DNA from 4 places in the Rhizobium sp. BR 314 genome. Region 4 is predicted to be linked to each of the others. Evidence: predicted binding sites of a transcription regulator. Region 4 holds the regulator's gene; each other region holds the start of a gene.

What was found. The regulator PhoB, encoded in region 4, activates phosphate uptake and scavenging genes when phosphate is short. The targets are predictions, from matches to a motif close to TGTCATNNANCTGTCAT.
Region 1: the regulator PhoB is predicted to act here: its motif matches at 1,765-1,781, upstream of QD461_RS03740 (acid phosphatase).
Region 2: the regulator PhoB is predicted to act here: its motif matches at 1,430-1,446, upstream of QD461_RS24790 (UDP-2,3-diacylglucosamine diphosphatase).
Region 3: the regulator PhoB is predicted to act here: its motif matches at 1,105-1,121, upstream of QD461_RS14320 (toxic anion resistance protein).

Annotation. Positions count from the first base shown of each region.
Region 1 is NZ_JARWLA010000002.1:248,444-251,686, forward strand. Features, by position in the region: gene QD461_RS03735 (phosphatidylserine decarboxylase) at 21-719, opposite strand; gene QD461_RS03740 (acid phosphatase) at 1,027-1,725, opposite strand; gene QD461_RS03745 (ABCB family ABC transporter ATP-binding protein/permease) at 1,859-3,243, opposite strand, start outside.
Region 2 is NZ_JARWLA010000024.1:51,673-54,915, reverse strand. Features, by position in the region: gene QD461_RS24795 (MFS transporter) at 1-390, opposite strand, end outside; gene QD461_RS24790 (UDP-2,3-diacylglucosamine diphosphatase) at 557-1,363, opposite strand; gene QD461_RS24785 (NADP-dependent malic enzyme) at 1,706-3,243, shown strand, end outside.
Region 3 is NZ_JARWLA010000009.1:55,556-58,798, reverse strand. Features, by position in the region: gene QD461_RS14330 (RidA family protein) at 1-111, opposite strand, end outside; gene QD461_RS14325 (cell envelope integrity EipB family protein) at 247-1,074, shown strand; gene QD461_RS14320 (toxic anion resistance protein) at 1,281-2,360, shown strand; gene QD461_RS14315 (substrate-binding domain-containing protein) at 2,366-3,243, shown strand, end outside.
Region 4 is NZ_JARWLA010000019.1:42,506-45,748, reverse strand. Features, by position in the region: gene pstB (phosphate ABC transporter ATP-binding protein PstB) at 1-93, shown strand, start outside; gene phoU (phosphate signaling complex protein PhoU) at 145-858, shown strand; gene phoB (phosphate regulon transcriptional regulator PhoB) at 890-1,573, shown strand; gene QD461_RS21885 (GcrA family cell cycle regulator) at 1,666-2,190, opposite strand; gene QD461_RS21880 (aspartate aminotransferase family protein) at 2,616-3,243, shown strand, end outside.

The sequences.
Region 1 (3,243 bases), on a different contig from region 4:
AATGCGGAAATGCTCCAGGTTCAGCTGCGGCGGCTAACGGTCGGGCCCTTTGAGGAGCCGAATTCGGCAATCACGGTTTCGCCGGCAACCGCCCGCTGGCCGATGGCGACGCGCGGCGATGCTCCCTCGGGCAGGAAGATGTCAAGGCGCGAACCGAAGCGGATCAGGCCGATACGCTCGCCGGCGTCGAGCGGCTCATTAGGATTGACGAAGCAAAGGATGCGGCGGGCGACGAGGCCTGCAATCTGTACCACGCCGATCGCGCCATGCTTGGTTTCGATGACGAGGCCGTTGCGTTCGTTCTGCTCGCTTGCCTTATCCAGTTCGGCATTGAGAAAGCTGCCCTGGCGGTAGGCGATGCTGGTGATGCGGCCGCGCATCGGAGAACGGTTCACATGGCAATCGAAGACGTTCATGAAAATCGAGATGCGCAGCATCGGCTGGTTGCCGAGATCGAGTTCCGCCGGTGGCGTCACCATCTGCACGCCCGAAACCTTGCCGTCGGCCGGCGATATTGCCAGATCATCGTCCTGCGGCGTCATGCGCTCGGGGTCACGGAAGAAGTAGGCGCACCAGAGCGTGAGGATCAGGCCGATCCAGAAGAGCGGCTTGAAGATCCAGCCGAGGACCAGCGATGCGACGAAGAACCCCGCAACGAAGGGATAGCCTTCCTTGTGCACCGGAACGATGACGTTGCGCACACTGTTGAACAAGCTCATCTACGGCCTACTCCGTTAGGGCACCTCTGAGGCAACCGATTCCGGTTGCCGAGCGCGAGGACGCCAATCAAAAGATGAGAACAAGATAAGCGGTCTTGCTCTGACTACCAGTCGACGGTGACTACAGCCAAACGCCGTCATGGGCAATGCTTTCGCGCGTTCGCCGACGGCGCAATCCAAGCAAATGCAGCACATCGATGCTTGTCCACCCCTGAAAAGCCTTGCTGACGTCTGCTCGTGCGGCGCAATGAAAAGGCCGCCGGTGGAAACCGGCGGCCGTACCTATGTTTTTATGCTCAGAGGAAGATCAGAGGCCCAGAGCGGCGCGCAGCTCGGCCTTGGCACCTTCATATTCGCTCTTGTAGTCGTCATGCGTCGTGATGGTTTCGGCGATGACGGTGCCGGCGATGCGCCCGGCTTCGATGTCGGAGGCGTAGTGGATGCCGCCGACAACGCGGTTATGGCCGTATTCCCAGGCGCGGGCCATGATGGCGTCGCGCTTCTCCGGAACCATGTTCGCCAGCACGATGCCCATCAGAGTGCCGACCGTCGTATGGCCCGACGGATAGGAGCCGGACTTGGAGAGCGGCACGATCGGCTTTACGAGATCGCTGTAGAGATGCGGGCGCGGGCGCTTCCAGACATCCTTGGCCGGATCGACAACGGCACCTTCGGTCTCGACGACGCGGTCGAAGAAGGCCGAGAACTTCGGCAGGTTGTCCTTGGTGAACTTTGGGCTGTCGATGACGTCGGAGAAGCGCCAGACATTTTCTTCGGCATCTGCTACGGCGCGAGCTGCCATTTCCGGCGTGCGGGTAACCTGGATCGTCAGGATTTCGCCAAGTTCAGCCTTCGTCTTCGCCGAATCGTTGGCGGGCGGAGGCGGCAGGAGATTGAGGAGGTTGATCTCCTTGGCATCTGCAAACGGCTTGGCATCGTCGGCGAAAACCGGCGAGGCGACGCCGACGACGAGCAGCAACGTTAAGGCTTTGGCAAAAGTACGCATTGAGGGCTCCCTATTAAGTGAGCCCCGTACCTAGCAAGCTGTCATCTCAGGTTCGTGACAGTCGGAGTGCACAAAATCTTCGCCTGAAATCTCGCTGCGACCGCTGAGAGCGGCGCCGAAGACGCAAGTCTGCTCAGTTTGCCGGCGCAAGCCGGTTGACCACGCCGAGATCGTCGTTTTCGCGCACCTGCTTCAGATGTTCTTCCGCCTGTGTTGCTTCGCGCTGGCGGCTCCACATGGACGCATAAAGCCCGTCTTGGGCCAGCAGGTCCGCATGCGTGCCGCGTTCGGCGATCACGCCGCTTTTCAGCACGATGATCTCGTCCGCGCCGATGACTGTCGAAAGGCGGTGGGCAATGACCAGCGTCGTGCGGTTCTTGGAGACCACGTCGAGCGCTGCCTGTATTTCCCGTTCGGTCGTCGTATCGAGCGCCGAAGTTGCCTCATCGAGGATCAGAACCGGCGGAGCTTTCAGAATGGTGCGCGCGATGGCCACTCGCTGCTTCTCGCCGCCGGATAATTTGAGGCCGCGTTCGCCGACCTTCGTTTCGAAGCCCTCGGGCAGGTGACGGATGAAATCGCCGATCTGGGCGATCTCTGCCGCCGCCGTCACCTCTGCCTCGCTCGCACCCGGCCGGCCATAGCGGATGTTGTAGGCGATGGTGTCGTTGAACAGCACGGTATCTTGAGGCACCATGCCAATCACCTTGCGCAGGCTCTTCTGCGTCACGGTTCGAAGATCCTGGCCGTCGATGGTGATCGTGCCGCTCTGCACATCGTAGAACCGGTAGAGCAGGCGGGACAGGGTCGATTTTCCCGCTCCTGATGGGCCGACGACGGCGACCGTCTTGCCCGCGGGCACTTCGAAGGAAATGCCCTTCAGGATCGGCCGTGCCGCATCATAGGCAAAATGCACGTCCTTGAAGGAGATGGCGCCATTGGCGATCACCAGCTCTTTGGCCTCGGGGGCATCGACGACTTCGGGCTGCACTTCCAGAAGGTCGAACATTTCCTCGATGTCGGTCAAACCCTGACGGATTTCGCGGTAGACGAAGCCGATGAAGTTCAGCGGCACAGAGAGTTGCAAGAGCATGGCATTGATGAATACGAAATCGCCCACGGTCTGGTGGCCATTGAGAACGGACAGGCCCGAGATCACCATCATGACTGTCGTGCCGAGGCCAAAGATCAGGCCCTGGCCGAAGTTCAGCCAACCGAGCGATGTCCAGACGCTGGTGGCGGCCTTCTCGTAGCGTTCCATCGATTGATCGAAGCGCTTGGCTTCCATCTCTTCGTTGCCGAAATATTTAACCGTCTCGAAATTCAGCAGCGAATCGATCGCCTTGGTATTGGCGTCGGTGTCGCTGTTGTTCATCGTGCGGCGGATCGAGATGCGCCAGTCGCTCGCCTTGACGGTGAACCAGATGTAGAGCCAGACGGTGACCGCCGTCACCGCGAGGTAGGAAAAGCCGTAGCCGCGCCAGAAGATGATGGCCGTCAGCAGGAATTCGATGAAGG
Region 2 (3,243 bases), on a different contig from region 4:
GGCGATGGATTCGACCACCGGCAAATAGGGCGCATAGGTCGCCCCCTGAATGCCGTAGACCAGCAGCACAGGCCAGAATTCACTGGTCCAGTACAGCGCGATCGCCGTGAGCAGCGACAGGCCGCCTGACCAGAACAGCACATCGGCGCGTTCCTTCATATGGTCGGCGAGAACGGCGATAACGGGCGTCACGAGAACGCGCACCACCATCGGCACTGCAATCACGAGACCGATCTCGTGATCGCTGAAATTCAAGCCCGCCAGCCAGACGGGAAAGAATGGCAAAGCAATGCCGTTGACGAACAACGGGGCGCAATAGGACAAAGCAGTGCGCAAGCGGAAATACGGAGGCGCACCCTCACCCTGGAAAGATTTTATCGCGGGAATCATGACAGACCTGAAGGGAACTGATTTGTCCCTATCACTCTATCGGGAGCACGACTATGGCGAGAAGCGGTCGAACTGTAACGTTTCCGAAAAACTTCGGCTCTCCGACCCTTTCCTGGCAGTCAATATTTATGACAGCCTATCACCAAGTTCGTGAACAGGTGCGAAATCAGGCTGCCTGAGCGCCCAGCGACTGCGGCAGCTCTTCTATCGACGCGCCGACGGGCTGCGTCTCAAGGATCGTCTGCCAGGTGATCAGCTCGAAGGTGCCGTCCTCATGCTCGGCAATCGCCGTGCAGCTTTCCACCCAGTCGCCCGTATTGATGTAGCGCACGCCGTCCAGATCTTCGATCACGGCATGGTGGATGTGACCGCAGATGACGCCATCGGCATCGTTGCGCTTTGCTTCTTCGGCAATCACCCGCTGGAATTCGCCGATGAAGTTGACCGCATGCTTGACCTGCAGCTTCGCCCAAGCAGAGAAGGACCAATAGGGCATGTTCAGGCGGCGGCGTACCGCCGCAAGGCCGATATTGATCAGGATCGCCATGTCGTAGGCCCAGTCGCCGAGATAGGCAAGCAGGCGGGCGTTGCGAACGACGACGTCGAATTCGTCGCCGTGCAGCACGAGATATTTCTTGCCGTCGGCCGTTTCGTGCATGGCGCGCTGCGCCACTTCAATGCCGCCAAAATGCATGCCGGGGAAATCGCGCAGGAATTCATCGTGATTGCCGGGAATGTAGACGATGCGCGTGCCCTTGCGCGCCTTGCGCAACAGCTTCTGCACCACGTCATTGCAATCCTGCGGCCAGTACCAGTTCCGCTTCAGCCGCCAGCCATCGACGATATCGCCGACCAGATAGATGGTATCGGCCTCGTGATGACGGAGAAAGTCGAGCAGAAAATCCGCCTTGGCGGCTTTCGAACCGAGGTGCACGTCAGAAATGAACAATGTGCGGAATCGCCGGGTGTCCATGTTTTCATTCACGAACTCTATGTCCGTGCCCTATCCTAGCCTTACCTATTCCAAAACCAGACTCGTGTTTCAGGAAGATGACAAATCCTGTGTTTGGCGGCTCTGCAGGCTGATTCGGGTGCTCGTAGCCACAGGCACGAAACCCACCCGCGCGCCATGAAAATAGTCAGCATAAAGCGGATAGGTGTTTCGCATCGTTTCGCTCTTGTAAGTGGCCCGGTGCACGGTCGATCAAGACATTGTCGCGGCAAAAACGCTCAGTGACGTCAATTGCATACTGTGAACCCAAACCGATTGATGTATGCAGGGACTCGAAGCATAGGCCTGGAATGGAGACGCAAGATGGACACGAACGACAATTCGAAAGCAGCCAAGAACATGGCCAGCGGCAATTTCGACGAACAGGCGCTCTATTTCCACCGCTATCCCCGCCCCGGCAAGCTTGAAATTCAGGCGACCAAGCCGCTCGGCAACCAGCGCGATCTGGCACTTGCCTATTCCCCGGGCGTTGCCGCCCCCTGCCTCGCGATCCGCGACAACCCGGAAACGGCGGCCGACTATACGTCCCGCGCCAATCTCGTTGCTGTTATCTCGAACGGTTCGGCCGTTCTGGGCCTAGGCAATATCGGCCCTCTCGCCTCCAAGCCGGTCATGGAAGGCAAGGCCGTTCTCTTCAAGAAATTCGCAGGCATCGATGTCTTCGACATCGAAGTCGCAGCCCCGACCGTCGACGAGATGGTCAACACCATTTCCGCACTTGAGCCGACCTTCGGCGGCATCAACCTCGAAGACATCAAGGCGCCGGAGTGCTTCGACGTCGAACGCCGCCTGCGCGAAAAGATGGAAATCCCGGTTTTCCACGACGACCAGCACGGCACCGCCATCATCGTCGCCGCCGCTATCCTCAATGGCCTTGAGCTTGCCGGTAAGAAGATCGAGGACGTCAAGATCGTCGCCTCGGGCGCTGGCGCCGCAGCGCTCGCATGCCTCAACCTGCTCGTCACTCTCGGCGCCAAGCGCGAGAACATTTGGGTCCACGATATCGAAGGCCTAGTCTACAAGGACCGCAACGTCCTGATGGATGAATGGAAATCCGTCTATGCCCAGGATAGCTACAAGCGCGTGCTTGCCGAGTCCATTCCGGGCGCCGACGTTTTCCTCGGCCTGTCTGCCGCCGGCGTTTTGAAGCCGGAGCTTCTCGAACAGATGGCGGAAAAGCCGCTGATCATGGCGCTCGCCAATCCGACGCCGGAAATCATGCCCGACCTCGCCCGCGCTGCCCGCCCTGACGCGATGATCTGTACCGGTCGCTCCGATTTCCCGAACCAGGTGAACAACGTTCTCTGCTTCCCCTATATCTTCCGCGGTGCGCTCGATTGCGGCGCCAAGACGATCAATGAAGAGATGAAGATGGCCGCCGTTCGCGCCATCGCCTCGCTTGCCCGCGAAGAGCCTTCCGACGTCGCTGCCCGCGCCTACACCGGCGAAACGCCGGTCTTCGGCCCCAACTACCTCATTCCTTCGCCCTTCGATCCGCGCCTGATCCTGCGCATTGCGCCGGCCGTGGCGAGAGCCGCCGCCGACAGCGGCGTGGCGCTGCGTCCGATCAAGGATTTCGACGCCTATATGGACGAGCTCAATCGCTTCGTCTTCCGTTCCGGCTTCATCATGAAGCCGATCTTTGCGGCTGCGAAGATTGCCGAACGCAAGCGCGTCGTCTTCTCCGAAGGTGAAGATGAGCGCGTGCTGCGCGCCGCCCAGGTCCTGCTTGAAGAAGGCACGGCAACGCCGATCCTGATCGGCCGTCCCTCGGTCATCGAGACTCGTCTGAAGCGTTACGGCCTGAAGATCCGGCCGAATACCGATTTCGCTGTTATCAA
Region 3 (3,243 bases), on a different contig from region 4:
ATAGAGAAGATTGCCGCTGATGACATAGGGAACATAGTTGGCGGCCGGTGCTGCGGCCTGCGGCAAAGTGATACCAAGTTCCGTCAGACGAGCCTCTATGGCAGCGGACATTTTCATCTCCCGTTTTGTTGTAAAAACTTCAAAAATCCGGCATCAAGACTAAATTCCGTCAATCGGAACAGGCAGCCTCGTTTCAGCCGAAAGCGTTCTTATAACATCGCGTGCGAGTCCAACAGGAGATAATGAATGTTCCGCTCGAGTTTTGCTGCCACCGTTGTTTCGGGGCTGGGCATTCTGTCACTGGGAACCACCGCGACGCACGCGGCCGTCCCGAGCGGCTTGATCGCTCACCGGGCCGTCTATGATTTGGAGCTGAAGGATGCCTCCGATCGCTCCGGCATCGCCGGCATGTTTGGCCGCATGGTTTATGAGTTCAACGGTTCCGATTGCACCGGCTTTACCACCAATTTCCGTTTCGTGACGAAGATCGATACCGGCGACTCCACGCGCGTCAGCGATCAACAGACCACGACCTTCGAAGATCTCGGCAAGCGGATCTTTCGCTTCGAAACCAAATCCTACACGGATAGCCAACTCGACAAGGATGTGCGGGGCGCCGCCGTCGAGGACCAGAAGGGTATAAAGATCGATCTCACCCAGCCGCATAGCAAGCAGGTCGAAGTGATCGAGAGCCGCTTTCCGACGGAGCACATGCTCGACATCATTCACAATGCCAAGCTCGGCAAGAACTTCTTCGAGGCACAGGTCTTCGATGGCTCCGATGACGGCGACAAGCCGTTGCTCGCCACCACCGTCGTCGGCAAGGAGCAGACGCCTGCAAAGGATGATCCCGACGCCGAAAAGGCCGGCGCTTTCGCCAGCAAGACCTTCTGGCCCGTAACTGTCGCTTATTTCAACGAGAAGTCCACCGGCGACGCCATGCCCGTCTATCGCATGTCGTTCAAGTTGTACGAGAACGGCATAACCCGCGATCTTACCATGGACTACGGCGATTTCGTCCTGACCGGCAAGCTCACCAAGCTTGAGGTTCTCGACACCAAGGCGTGCCAATAGCCCACGATAACGCTCCTGACGCGAAATCGTCGTCATAAAACTGTGATCCAAGTTTCACTATTGTGTGGAACGGTCGGCAAGCGGTGGTGAGTCTATTTCACCTCGCGTCGACTTGGAATTGTAGTGGGGCGCGCGGGGGAATGATCGTCTGGGGCGATCGAAAGTTTTGCGGTCGGCTCCGTTTTATGGACGAGAAAGCGTGCCCCATGAGCAATGCCGATATCCCAGCCACGTCTCACGAGACGCTGCCCGTTGTTGCCGCCGACCCGGCGGAAATCGCTCGCATCGGCGATAGCATCGACCTGACCGATCGGGCCGGCATCTCCGTCTACGGCGATCGCGCGCAGCAGTCCGTTTCAGATTATTCCGACCGCATTTTGCGCGAGGTCCGTAACCGCGATCTCGGCGAAGTCGGCAAGCTGCTGACCGATATCATCGTCAAATCCAAGAATCTCGATCCGGCCTCGTTGAAGGACGAGGGCTTCCTGTCGCGGATGTTTTCCTCGTTCAGAGCACGGCTGGAGCGTTTCAAGGAGCAGTTCGAGGATGTCGCCGGCCAGATCGATCGCATCGGGCTGGAGCTTGATCGCCATAAGGACGTTTTGCGCCGTGATATCGCGCTTCTCGATGACCTGCACGAAGAAACCAAGCAGTCCATCCTGCAGCTCGACGCCTATGTGCAGGCGGGAAAGGCGTTCGCCGAGCGTTTCCGCGCGACCGAACTCCCGCGCCTGAAGAGTGCCGCCGAAGCGGCGACCGTCAATCCAGGCGGCGGCATGCTGGAGGCGCAGATCTATCAGGACAGCCTGCAGGCGCTCGATCGGCTGGAGAAGCGCGTATTCTACCTGCAGCAGGCGCGTCAGCTCGGCATCCAGCAATTGCCGCAGATCCGTATCGTGCAGGCCGGTGACGAAACCCTGATCGAAAACCTGCAGGCGACTTCGGCGCTGACGGTGCCGGCCTGGAAGCAGAAGATGGTGATCCTGCTCGGCCTGACCCAGCAGAAATCGGCGCTCGAATTGCAGAAGACCATTACCGACGCCACCAACGACATGATCCGCGAGGCCTCAAGGATGATGAAGGACCAGGCGATTGCCATAGAACAGCAATCGCAGCGCGGTATCGTCGACATCGACACGCTCGCTGCGGCCAATCGCGATCTGATCGACACGATCGGCGGCGTGCTGAAGGTGCAGGAGGATGGCCGCGCCAAGCGCGCCGAGGCCGAGCAGCGGATGCAGAAAATGACCGTCGAGCTGAAGAAAGCAATGATCGAGGCCCGGTAATCGGCATGGCAATCCGTACACTTGTTACCGGCCTGACACTTGTGCCAGCTCTCGCGCTGAGCGGCTGCGACGTCGGCGGCCAAGGCCCGAAATTCTCGATCGTCTCCGGCTCGGAGAACACGGTCCTTCAGCCGATCGTCGAGGGATTTTGCAAGCAGAAGAACGCGTCTTGCACCTTCTCCTACGAAGGTACACTGGATATCGGCCTCGCTCTCCAGAGCGAGAAAGGTGTCGAGCAGGATGCCGTCTGGCCCGCATCGAGCGTCTGGGTCGACATGTTCGACGCCAAGCGCCGGGTGAAATCACTCACCTCGGTCGCGCAGATGCCGGTCATTCTCGGTGTGCGCAAATCCAAGGCCGATGCGCTCGGTTGGACCGGCAAACCGGTTTACATGAAGGACATTCTGGCAGCGGTGAAGAACGGCTCGCTGAAGTTTCTCATGACCTCGGCCACCCAGTCCAATTCCGGTGCGAGCGCCTATCTCGGCATGTTGTCGAGCGCGCTTGGCAATAAGCCTGTGATCGAGCCGGGCGATCTCGACAAGTCCGACGTTCAGAGCACCGTGCGTTCGCTCCTCGGCGGCGTGGAGCGTTCTTCTGGCTCGTCGGGCTGGCTGGCCGACCTCTATACGGATTCGGCGAAAAAAGGCGTCCTCTATGACGCCATGTGGAACTATGAGGCGGTGCTGAAGGAAACCAACGACAAGCTCGTGGGCATGGGTAAGGAACCGCTCTATGCGATCTATCCGGCTGACGGTGTCGTGGTGGCGGACTCGCCCATCGGCTTCGTCGATCACGGGCGAGGGCCGAAGGTCGAGACCTTCTTCAACCAGCTTGCCGAATATCTCCGCTCCACGCCAGTGCAGAAGCGCATCGCCGATAC
Region 4 (3,243 bases):
GGCCATCTGGTCGAGGAGAACGACACCGATAAGATGTTCACCAATCCCGACGATTTCCGCACGCAGGATTACATCATGGGCCGTTTTGGTTGATGATGTCAGGTGCGCGGCTCCCTTCACACAGTTCACCTTAAGGAAAGAAAAATGGTCTCCACTCACATTCTCTCTGCCTATGACGAAGACCTGAAGTTCCTGACGCGCCGTATTGCCGAAATGGGCGGTCTGGCCGAACAGATGGTCAGCGACAGCGTTCGCGCATTGGTTCATAGCGATGCCGCTCTCGCACAGAAGGTCATCTCCGACGACGTCGTTCTCGACCATGCCGAACGCGAAGTCGGCGACAAGGCGATCGTCACCATCGCACGTCGTCAGCCGATGGCGGCTGACCTGCGCGAGATCATGGGTTCCATCCGCATCGCCTCCGATCTGGAGCGTGTCGGCGACCTTGGCAAGAACACGGCAAAGCGCGTCATCGCCGTGCAGGGCACCGGAGTTCCGCGGAAGCTTGCCCGCGGCATCGAACATCTTTCCGAACTGGCGCTCGGCCAGCTCAAGGAAGTCCTTGACGTCTACGCCACGCGGTCGCCAGACAAGGCTGTTTCGATCCGCGAACGCGACGAGGAAATCGACGCGATGTACACCTCGCTCTTTCGCGAGATGCTGACCTACATGATGGAAGATCCGCGCAACATCACCACCTGCACGCATCTTCTCTTCTGCGCCAAGAACATCGAGCGCATCGGCGACCATGCCACCAATATCGCCGAGACGATCTATTACATGGCGACAGGCGCACAGCCGGAAGGCGAACGTCCGAAGGACGACACTGCAAACACCGTTGGCGCGGTGACGGAATAATCTGGAAGAGAAGAAAGGAGACCAAAGGCGCATGGTTCCGAGAGTTGCTGTTGTAGAAGACGAGGAAGCGCTGAGCGTTCTGCTGCGCTATAATCTTGAGGCCGAAGGCTTCGAGGTCGACACGATCCTCAGAGGCGATGAAGCCGAGTTGCGTCTCCAGGAGCGCATCCCCGATCTTCTGATCCTCGACTGGATGCTCCCCGGCGTGTCCGGCATCGAGCTTTGCCGCCGGCTGCGTATGCGGCCGGAGACGGAGCGCCTGCCGATTATCATGTTGACGGCCCGCGGCGAGGAAAGCGAGCGCGTGCGCGGCCTTTCCACCGGCGCGGACGATTACGTCGTCAAGCCGTTCTCGACGCCGGAGCTGATGGCGCGCGTCAAGGCGATGCTACGGCGTGCCCGTCCGGAGGTTCTCTCTACGGTGCTGCGTTGCGGCGATATCGAGCTGGACCGCGAAACCCATCGCGTTCATCGCAAGAGCCGCGAAGTGCGGCTGGGTCCGACGGAATTCCGTCTGCTGGAATTCCTGATGTCCTCGCCGGGCCGCGTCTTCTCCCGCTCGCAGCTGCTGGACGGCGTCTGGGGGCACGATATCTATGTCGACGAACGCACCGTCGACGTTCATGTCGGCCGCCTGCGCAAGGCGCTAAACTTCTCCAATATGCAGGATGTCATCCGCACCGTTCGCGGCGCGGGCTATTCCATGGAGGCCTGAGCGGTCAACCGCTCAGGCATCAACATTGCGGCGGAAACAGAAAACGGGCCTCGAGGGGCCCGTTTCGTTGTCTGAATTCTTGAATTCGCTGCTTAGCCGTTGTTGCGACGGCGATCATGCACCGGCTGGTAGGCCATGCGCTGATGATAGGTGCAGTACGGCGAGGAATCCGGGCTGTCATTGCCGCAGAAGTGGAAATCGTCCTTCAACGGATCACCGACGGGCCACTTGCAGGTGCGTTCCGTCAGTTCCGTCAGGCCGAGGCGGCGCGAAATCGGAACGACGACATTGGCCGCGGGACGGTAGGTGATCTCGTTGACCGCATCGACCTCGATCTCTTCCTTCAGCATGGTTGCACCCTGCTGGCGGGCAACCGTACGGGTCGCGACGCGCGAGGTGTAAGCCGGAGCCCTTGGCGCCGAGGCAGTGCGCTTCGGCGTGCGAGCAGCCGTCGCCGTGCCACCCGCCTTCGCTCGGCCGGGAAGGTTCAGGCGATGCACCTTGCCGATGACGGCATTACGGCTCACGCCACCCAGTTGCGCCGCGATCTGGCTGGCGCTCAACCCTTCGGACCATAGCTTTTTCAGCTTCTCGACGCGTTCGTCTGTCCAATTCATGCCCTGTCTCCGCTGTCGCGTTTCCGGTGGCAGAATCCTTCACCATTGCCTCGCATGGGATCGAGGCACGAAACGCTTTAAAATTGTGGTGACTAGTTCCGCCGCATGCAGTCTAGCAATTGCTTTTTAACCTAGTGTGAGGCTGACTCCGTGACAAGAGTCGCGAGAATCTTGAGGAATCGATTTCGGGGTTTTCCCCAACTTGCTGCCCCGGCGTGGCATTTCTGCAATATGCCGTGCCGAACGCGATCCATTTGCGCGCAAGCGCTTTCTCGCACTTGCTAAATCGCCAGTTTTGTTGACATCGCGGTGCAAAACATCAATAGTGCCCAGGCCGCCGCAAGGCGGCATTTTTGATTTTTTCGGACCCGTTTCATCAAGCGGAAGCGATTGGTCCTTAAAGTTGTGATCGAGGAGATATGGCCATGGCCGAGACCGCGCCGCTTTATGATACATACCTGCGTGCTCCGCTGCGGTTCGAGCGAGGCGAGGGCGTCTGGCTGGTGACGGAAAGTGGCGAACGCTACCTCGATTTCGCAGCTGGTGTGGCGGTCAATTCGCTTGGCCATGCCCATCCCCATCTTGTGGCCGAACTGAAGGCGCAGGTAGACAAGGTGTGGCACCTGTCGAACCTCTATGAAGTGCCCGGTCAGGAAAAGCTGTCGAAGCGGCTGACGGATGTCACCTTCGCCGACAAGGTGTTCTTCACGAATTCCGGCGCGGAGGCGCTGGAATGCGCCATCAAGACGGCGCGGCGCTATCACTTCGCCAAGGGGCATCCCGAGAAGTTTCATGTGATCACTTTCGAGGGCGCCTTCCACGGCCGCACCATCGCGACGATCGCAGCCGGTGGTCAGGAAAAGTACATCGAAGGTTTCGGCCCAAAGGCTCCGGGCTTCGATCAGGTGCCGTTCGGTGATCTCGACGCCGTCCGCGCAGCAGTTACCGATGCGACGGCGGCGATCCTGATCGAGCCGGTGCAGGGCGAGGGTGGTATTCGCCCAGCCACCAATGAGTTCATGCGCGGCCTGCGCCAGATCTGCGATGAGCATG